2 regions of the Nonomuraea sp. NPDC049421 genome follow, and region 1 is predicted to be linked to the other one. Evidence: riboswitches for the same ligand, from Rfam matches in the RefSeq annotation. Region 1 holds a riboswitch; the other holds the start of a gene.
What was found. Region 1 has a riboswitch for cobalamin ahead of AB0K18_RS01275 (ABC transporter substrate-binding protein). Riboswitches for the same ligand answer to the same signal wherever they lie in the genome.
Positions count from the first base shown of each region.

Region 2: linked by a shared signal. The riboswitch ahead of AB0K18_RS49165 (ribonucleoside-diphosphate reductase subunit alpha) and the one ahead of AB0K18_RS01275 (ABC transporter substrate-binding protein) in region 1 are both predicted to bind cobalamin.

Region 1 covers NZ_JBFAQA010000001.1:282,301-286,088, reverse strand. The annotation lists gene AB0K18_RS01280 (iron ABC transporter permease) at 1-539, opposite strand, end outside; gene AB0K18_RS01275 (ABC transporter substrate-binding protein) at 542-1,525, opposite strand; cobalamin riboswitch at 1,598-1,717, opposite strand; gene AB0K18_RS01270 (Gfo/Idh/MocA family oxidoreductase) at 1,725-2,588, opposite strand; gene AB0K18_RS01265 (cytochrome P450) at 2,638-3,788, opposite strand, start outside.
Region 2 covers NZ_JBFAQA010000056.1:15,089-18,876, reverse strand. The annotation lists gene AB0K18_RS49175 (SAM-dependent methyltransferase) at 1-262, shown strand, start outside; gene AB0K18_RS49170 (tripartite tricarboxylate transporter substrate-binding protein) at 363-1,328, shown strand; cobalamin riboswitch at 1,333-1,538, shown strand; gene AB0K18_RS49165 (ribonucleoside-diphosphate reductase subunit alpha) at 1,644-3,788, shown strand, end outside.

The DNA of each region.
Region 1 (3,788 bases):
TTGCCCAGCGTGTACGCCAGGAACACCCCGCCCACCGCTCCCGCGAACGCGGCCACCGGCACGCTGGCGGAGGGCAGCAGCACGATGGCCGCCGTCGCCGCCAGCCCGGCCCCGGCGGCCGCGCCCAGCAGATAAGGGTCGGCGAGCGGGTTGCGGAAGACGCCCTGGTACCCGGCCCCCGCCATGGCGAGCAGCCCGCCGACGACGGCGGCGACCAGCACCCTGGGCAGCCGCAGCTCGAACAGCAGCCCCTGCTCGACCGGGGCCAGCCCCGAGTCGACGTGGGTGAACGGCAGCCAGTCCGCGACCTGGAGCACGACCTGCCAGGGCGAGATGTCGGCGGCCCCGTCGAGCAGGCCGGCGATCATGCACCCGGCCAGCAGGACCAGCGCCCCGGCGATCCACAGCGGCCGCGCCCGCGCAGGCCGGGCGCCGGCGGGACGGGGCCGGGCGGGACGGGGCCGCCCCGCCACGTCGGTCCGCGCGGACCCGGCCTGTGCCGCCCCATCGGGTCGGCCGGGGCCGGCGGGTTTCGCCATCGTCAGCCCGTGCCGTCGGTCTTCGCCGAGGCCTTGGTGACGGCCTCGCCGATGGTCCTGGCCAGGTCGACCACGCGGGGCCCCCACCGGGAGGCGATGTCGTCGTCGAGCTCGGTCACCCTGTCCTCCTTGATGGCGGACAGGTTCTTCCAGCCGGGCCGGGCGGCCAGCGCGTCCTTGTTCTGCTGACAGCACTTGACGTCGGCGAGGAAGATCAGGTCGGGGTCGGCCTGGGCGACGAACTCGGCGGACAGCTTGGGGTAGCCGCCGGCCGTGTCGGGCGCCTCGTCGGCGATGTTGGTGAGCCCGAACAGGCCGTAGATCTGCCCGATGAACGTCTTGGACGTGACGGCGTAGGGTGTCTGGTCGAGCTCGTGGTAGTAGGTAAGCTTCGTGTCCTTGGGCGCCTTGGCGGCGAGGTCGTCGATGGCGGTCTTCATGCCGGTGACGAGCTTGTCGGCCTCGTCCTGGTGGCCGGTGGCGGCGCCCAGCTCGGAGATCTCCTCGTACGCCTCGTCCAGCCCGGTGGCGGCGGGCTGGTGGAGCACGGGCACGTTCACCTTGCCCAGCTCGGAGACGACGTCGTCGAGGTCGTCGGACAGGATGACGAGGTCGGGCTTCTGGGCGACGATGGCCTCGACGTTCGGCTTGAAGCCCGACAGGTCGGTCTTGGGGGCCTCAGGCGGGAAGTTGGAGCGGTCGTCCACGGCGACGACCTGGGAGCCCGCGCCGATGGCGTAGAGGGTCTCGGTGTGGGTGGCCGAGAGCGAGACGATGCGCTCGGGCCGCTTGGGGATGGTGACCTTGCCGTTGGCCGCTTCGACGGTGACGGGGAAGCCGGCGGCGGAGGGGGCGGCGGAGGGGGCGGCGGTCGCTGAGGTGGTGGGGGCTGCGCCGGGGCCGGCTGTGGTGCCGGTCTGGCCGCAACCGGCCAGGACGAGCGTTCCCAGCAGCGCGCCCGCGAAGGCCGTGCGTACGGGCCTCACGAGTAGTCCTTTCACACTGTTGGAACCGAGAGACCCGCTGCTAGTGACGGATCACCCTTTTCCACGAGGGTTGATGTGCGTCGGCGCGGAGGCAGGCGACCTGGCTATGACAGTTGCGGGACAGCGCCGGACTCTCACCGGACTTCGCTGCGCTCTGCGCGTCGGGCAAACGCTATCAATCCCTCATACGCCCGCCGCGTCAAGGGGCGAGTTGGGCCTCCGCCTCGGCGATGATCCGCTGGATGCGCAGCCCGTGCGCGGCGTCCAGGGGGTGACCGCCGCCCTTGCGGACGGTGGCGGCGAACTCCTCGGCGACCCTGGCGAAGTGGTCGTCGTCCCCGTCGCGGGGCGGCAGGACCGCGTTGCCGGTGCGGCCGTACACGGCGATGGTGGACGGCGGCACGTCGCCGCCCGCTGCCATGCTCAGCGACGCCTCGCTGACCGCGCCGCCCTCGTGCTCCAGCAGCAGGCCGATCCAGCGCAGCGGGTGGCCGTGCGCGCGCACGGCGGTGACGGGGCCGAGCGCGGCGTCGAGCACGTCGATCACGTGCGGTCCCACGTCGAGCAGGGCGCCGCGCTCCAGCCGCCAGGGGGTGGCGAAGGGGTGGTCGCCGAGCAGCGCGCCGGAGATGTTGGCGGCGTGCCCGCCGAACGGCTCGACCTCGGCGCAGCGGGCCAGGAAGGCGCGGGTGGCGGCGGTGTAGCGCATGGTGAAGACCATCTGGGAGGCGACGCCGGACTCGGCGACGGCCTCCGCGACGCGCTGGGCGGCGTCGAGCGAGTCGGCGAGCGGCTTCTCCAGCAGCAGGGCCTTGCCGGCGCGGGCGGCGCGGACGGCGTACTCGGCCTGGACCGCGGGCGGGACGCAGAACGCGACGGCCTCGCAGTGCTCGAACAGCTCCTCGACCCGCTCGAACACCGGCGCGCCCAGCTCGGCGGCGGCTTCGGGGCGGCGGGCCCAGACGCCGGCCAGCCGCGTGTGCGGGCTCTCGGCCAGCATGGGCGCGTGCGCCATGCGCGCCCAGGGTCCCGCCCCGATCAGTCCGACCGCCACCGGCTCCATGCACGTCCTCCTCAGGAAATCAGGATATTTCCCACCATAGAGGAGAAGATCACCACTCCACGAGCAGGGCCGTCAGCCCGCGGCCCACGAGCGACCTGCGGTACGCGATCTCCTGCCCGGGAACCAGCCGCAGGCCGGGCAGGCGCCGCCCGAGCACCTCCAGCGCCGTGCGCAGCTGCAGCCGGCCCAGCGCCGCGCCCACGCAGAAGTGGATGCCGTAGCCGAACACGAGATGCTCGGCCGCGTTGGGCCGGTCGATCACGAACCGCTCCGGCTCGGGAAAGACGCTCTCGTCGTGTCCCGCCGAGTCGGTGGACAGCAGCACGAGCGAGCCCGCCGGGATCGTCACGCCGTGCAGGACGACGTCCTCCGCCGCGTACCTGAACGACCCCAGCGACGCCCCGTCGATGCGCATGCACTCCTCCGACGCGCCCGCCAGCAGCGGCTCAGGCACCGGCCAGCGGCCCTCCCTGAGCAGCCGCAGCACGGTGTTGCCGAGCTGGTTCGGCACGGTGTCGTTGCCCCCGAGCAGGATCGTCGAGATCAGCTCGACCACCTCGCGGTGGGTCAGCTCGGCGCCGATGAGCGCGGTCATCAGGGACGTGAAGTCGTCGCGCGGGCGCGCGGCGCGCTCGGCCACCAGGCGGTCCACGTACGCGAGGTAGTCGAGGAAGCTCGCGGCCAGCTCAAGTTGCCGCTGCGGCGGCTGCGGCGACAGGAAGAGCTGGAACCAGTCCTTGACGTGCTCCTGCACGAACGCCTCGTCCTCCTCCGGCACGCCGATGAAGCGGGCGGTCAGCTTGACCGACGGCTCGTGCCCGATCTCGGTGACGAAGTCGGCCCGACCGCGCGGGGCGAGCCGGTCGAGCAGGTCCTCGTTCAGCCGCCGGAACTCCTGCTCCAGCGCGGCCACCGCGCGCGGCGTGAACGCCCGCGACACCGACCTGCGCAGGCGGGTGTGGTCGGGCGGGTCCACGTTGGCCACGAAGCTCGACAGGAACGAGCCGTGCTCGCCCAGCTTGTCGCGGGTCTCCTGGGTGAGGCTGCGGGAGATCGTCAGCGAGCCCTTGGAGGAGAAGCGGCGCGGGTCGCCGTACGCGGCGCGCACGTCGGCGTACCTGGTCAGCACGTACGCCCCCAGCCGCGCGCTGCGGAACACCGGCGCCTCCCTGCGCAGCCTGGCCAGGAACGGGTACGGGC
Region 2 (3,788 bases), on a different contig from region 1:
GCGCGAGCGGCTGGCGCCGGGAAGTTTCCTGGTCGTCTCGCACGCCACGACCTCACGCGGCGAGGACGAGGAGCCTCCGCGGGGCCGCGCGGGCAGCGGGACGGATCGTTCGCCGGCGCGCATCCGGGCGTTCTTCGGCGACTTCCCGATGGAGCCGCCGGGGCTGGTGCAGGCGACGGACTGGCGGCCGGACCGGCCCAAGCTGGTGGGTGACTGGTCGCTCCCTTCGTCCCTTATGGCCGGAGTCGCCCGTAAAGCCTAATAAGCCCGAAAATCAAGAAAAAGCGCAACATATATCGATTTTGAATAGCGACCATGACCCCGGTGTATAGCCTGCCGTAATGGGTTAATAACCTAGAGTAATGGGGGATTCGGGGGAGAAGCACATGCGCCGGCGGCGCTTTCTGGCCTGCGGGCTGGGAGTGGCCGCCGCCATCGCGGGCTGCGGCACGGAGCGGGCCGGCGGGCACGTGCCGATCACCGGGTTCACCCTCAAGCCGGACGGGCGGCGCTGGGAGCGGGTCGGGCAGGCGTTCGCGGGAGCGGCCCTCGCCGTCGGGTACGAGCCGGGCGGCGGCTTCGACCTGGCCCTGAGCGGCCTGCCCGCGCTGGCCGCGGCCGAGCTGAACAACGGCCAGAGCATCATCGACACCGCCACCCCGCTCGCCAGGCTCAGCGGCGAGGCGCTGGTCGTGGTCGTCCCCGACTCCTCTCCGCTGAAGGACTTCGGCGACTTCGGGGCGCGCCTGCTGGCCGATCCAGGCCACACCATGCTGGCGGGCGGGTCACAGGGCGAGCCGGACCACCTGCTGTTCGGCCTGATCGCGCGGGCGCTCGGCGCCGACACCCGCCAGGTCGACTACACCGGCTACCCCAGCGGGCCCGAGGCCGTGGCCGCGCTGCTGTCCGGCAGGGCCGTGGCCGCCGCCGGGCCGCTGTCCGACTGGCGGCCGGGGCTCAAACGCGGGCGGATCAGGCCGCTCGCGGTCTCCTCGGCCGTCCGCGTGCCGGAGCTGGACGCGCCGACCCTGCTGGAGTGCGGCGTGCGGGTCGACTTCGCCGAGTGGGTGGGCGCGTTCGGGCCCGAGGACATGGACGAGGAGAGCCGCGAGGCGGCCGTGCGCCTGTGCGAGGAGGTGCTCGGCTCGGCCGCGTGGGAGGCCGCCTGCCGGGCCGCGGGCTGGCTGCCGATCCCGCTCGCGGGCGACGACTTCGCCCACTGGCTGGACACCGAGCTGGCCCGCACCCGCGCCGTGCTGCGGGATCTCGGCATGGTCGACACGACCAAAGCCACAACATGCTGGGGTAGTTGCGGGAACGGCCACTAGATGTAGGATCTCGGTCGTCGCTGGTTCGCCTCCTCGGAGGCGGAGCAAAAGGGAACCCGGTGCGATTCCGGGGCTGCCCCGCAGCGGTGAGCGGGAACGACCGCCGTCACAGAGCACTGGAGAGATCCGGGAAGCGACGGCCAGTAGGAGCTCCACGGACGTGGAGCGGGCCCGCGAGCCCGAAGACCTGCCAGCGGTGTGCAGTGTTCATGGCCTCGAGGGCGGGTCTGGCACACGCGGTCCGGCGCGCCTCGCGCCGCGCTCCGCCGTGCTCTCGCCTGCCCTCATGGGGAAGCTCGCGAGGAGAGAGAGCACGTGACCCAGATCGTTGAGGTTGACCGCCGCCTGGCCATCGAGGAGGCCGCCGCCCGGGTGATCGCCGATCCGGCCAACTCCCGGGTCGCCGCCCGGCTGCTGGCCGAGGAGATCGCCGACGAGGCGGCCGGGCACGGCGTGCGGACGTTCTCCGAGTCGATCGCCGCCACCCACGCGGCCGGGCTCGTCCAGGACCGCCTTGCCGCGTTCGTCGCCGCGCACGCGGCCGAGCTGGACGCGCTGGTCTCGGACGCGGCGGACGACCGCTTCGAGTACTTCGGGCTGCGCACGGTCTACGACCGCTACCTGCTGCGCCACCCCGAGACGCGCGCCGTGCTGGAGCGGCCCCAGCACTTCTTCCTGCGGGTGGCCTGCGGGCTGTCGGAGACCGTGGCCGAGGCGGCCGAGCTGTATGCGCTCATGTCCACGCTGTCGTACCTGCCCAGCTCGCCCACGCTGTTCAACTCCGGCTCGCGCCGCCCGCAGCTGTCGTCCTGCTTCCTGCTCGACTCGCCCCGCGACGAGCTGGAGGCCATCTACGACCGCTACGGCCAGGTGGCGCGGCTGTCGAAGTACGCCGGCGGCATCGGCATCTCCTGGACCAGGGTGCGCTCGCGCGGTTCGCTGATCCGGGGCACCAACGGCCACTCCAACGGCATCGTGCCGTGGCTGCGCACGCTCGACTCCTCGGTGGCCGCGGTCAACCAGGGCGGCCGGCGCAAGGGCGCGGCCTGCGTCTACCTGGAGAGCTGGCACGCCGACATCGAGGAGTTCCTGGAGCTGCGCGACAACACCGGTGAGGACGCCCGCCGCACCCACAACCTCAACCTGGCCAACTGGGTGCCCGACGAGTTCATGCGCCGGGTCGAGGCGGACGAGATGTGGTCGCTGTTCGACCCGAAGGAGGTGCCCGACCTCACCGACCTGTACGGATCGGCGTTCGAGGCGAGATATCGCGCTTACGAGGACGCCGGGCGATATGTCCGGCAGATTCCGGCCCGCACCCTCTACGGCCGCATGATGCGCACCCTCGCCCAGACCGGCAACGGCTGGATGACGTTCAAGGACGCCGCCAACCGCACCTCCAACCAGACCGCCCGCCCCGAGAACGTCATCCACCTGTCCAACCTGTGCACCGAGATCCTGGAGGTCACCAGCGACGCCGAGACCGCGGTGTGCAACCTCGGCTCGGTCAACCTGGCCGCCCACCTCGCGGGCGACGATCTGGACTGGCAGCGGCTGCGAAGCACCGTGCGGACCGCCGTGCGCTTCCTCGACCGCACCATCGACCTCGGCTTCTACCCGACGCCGCAGGCCGAGGCGGCCAACAAGCGGTGGCGGCCGATCGGGCTCGGCGTGATGGGCCTGGCCGACGTGTTCTTCACGCTGCGGCTGCCGTTCGACTCGCCGCGGGCGCTGGAGCTGTCCACCCGGATCGCCGAGGAGATCGCGCTGGCCGCGTACGACACCTCGGCCGACCTCGCGGCCGAGCGCGGCAGGCACCCGTCGTACGACGAGACCAGGGCGGCCGGGGGAGTGCTGCACCCCGACCACTACGGCGCCGCCACCGGACCCCGCTGGGACGCGCTGCGCGCGAAGATCGCCACGACCGGCCTGCGCAACTCGCTCATGGTCGCCATCGCCCCGACCGCCACCATCGCCTCGATCGCCGGCTGCTACGAGTGCATCGAGCCGCAGGTGTCCAACGTGTTCAAGCGCGAGACCCTGTCGGGCGAGTTTCTTCAGGTCAATCGCTACCTGGTGGCCGACCTGCAGGCGCGCGGGCTGTGGACGGCGGCGCTGCGCGACGACCTCAAGCGGGCCGACGGCTCGGTGCAGCAGGTGCCAGGCGTGCCCGACGACCTCAAGCTGCTCTACCGCACGGCCTGGGAGCTGCCGCAGAAGGCGCTGATCGACCTGGCCGCCGCGCGGCAGCCGTACATCGACCAGTCGCAGTCGCTCAACCTGTTCATGGCCAGCCCGACCATCGGCAAGCTCTCCTCGATGTACGCCTACGCCTGGAAGAAGGGCCTGAAGACCACCTATTACCTGCGCTCGCGGCCCGCGACGCGCATCGCGCAGACCACGGTCGCCGCGCCCGCGGCGCAGGCGGTGGCCTGCTCGCTGGAGAACCCGGAAACCTGC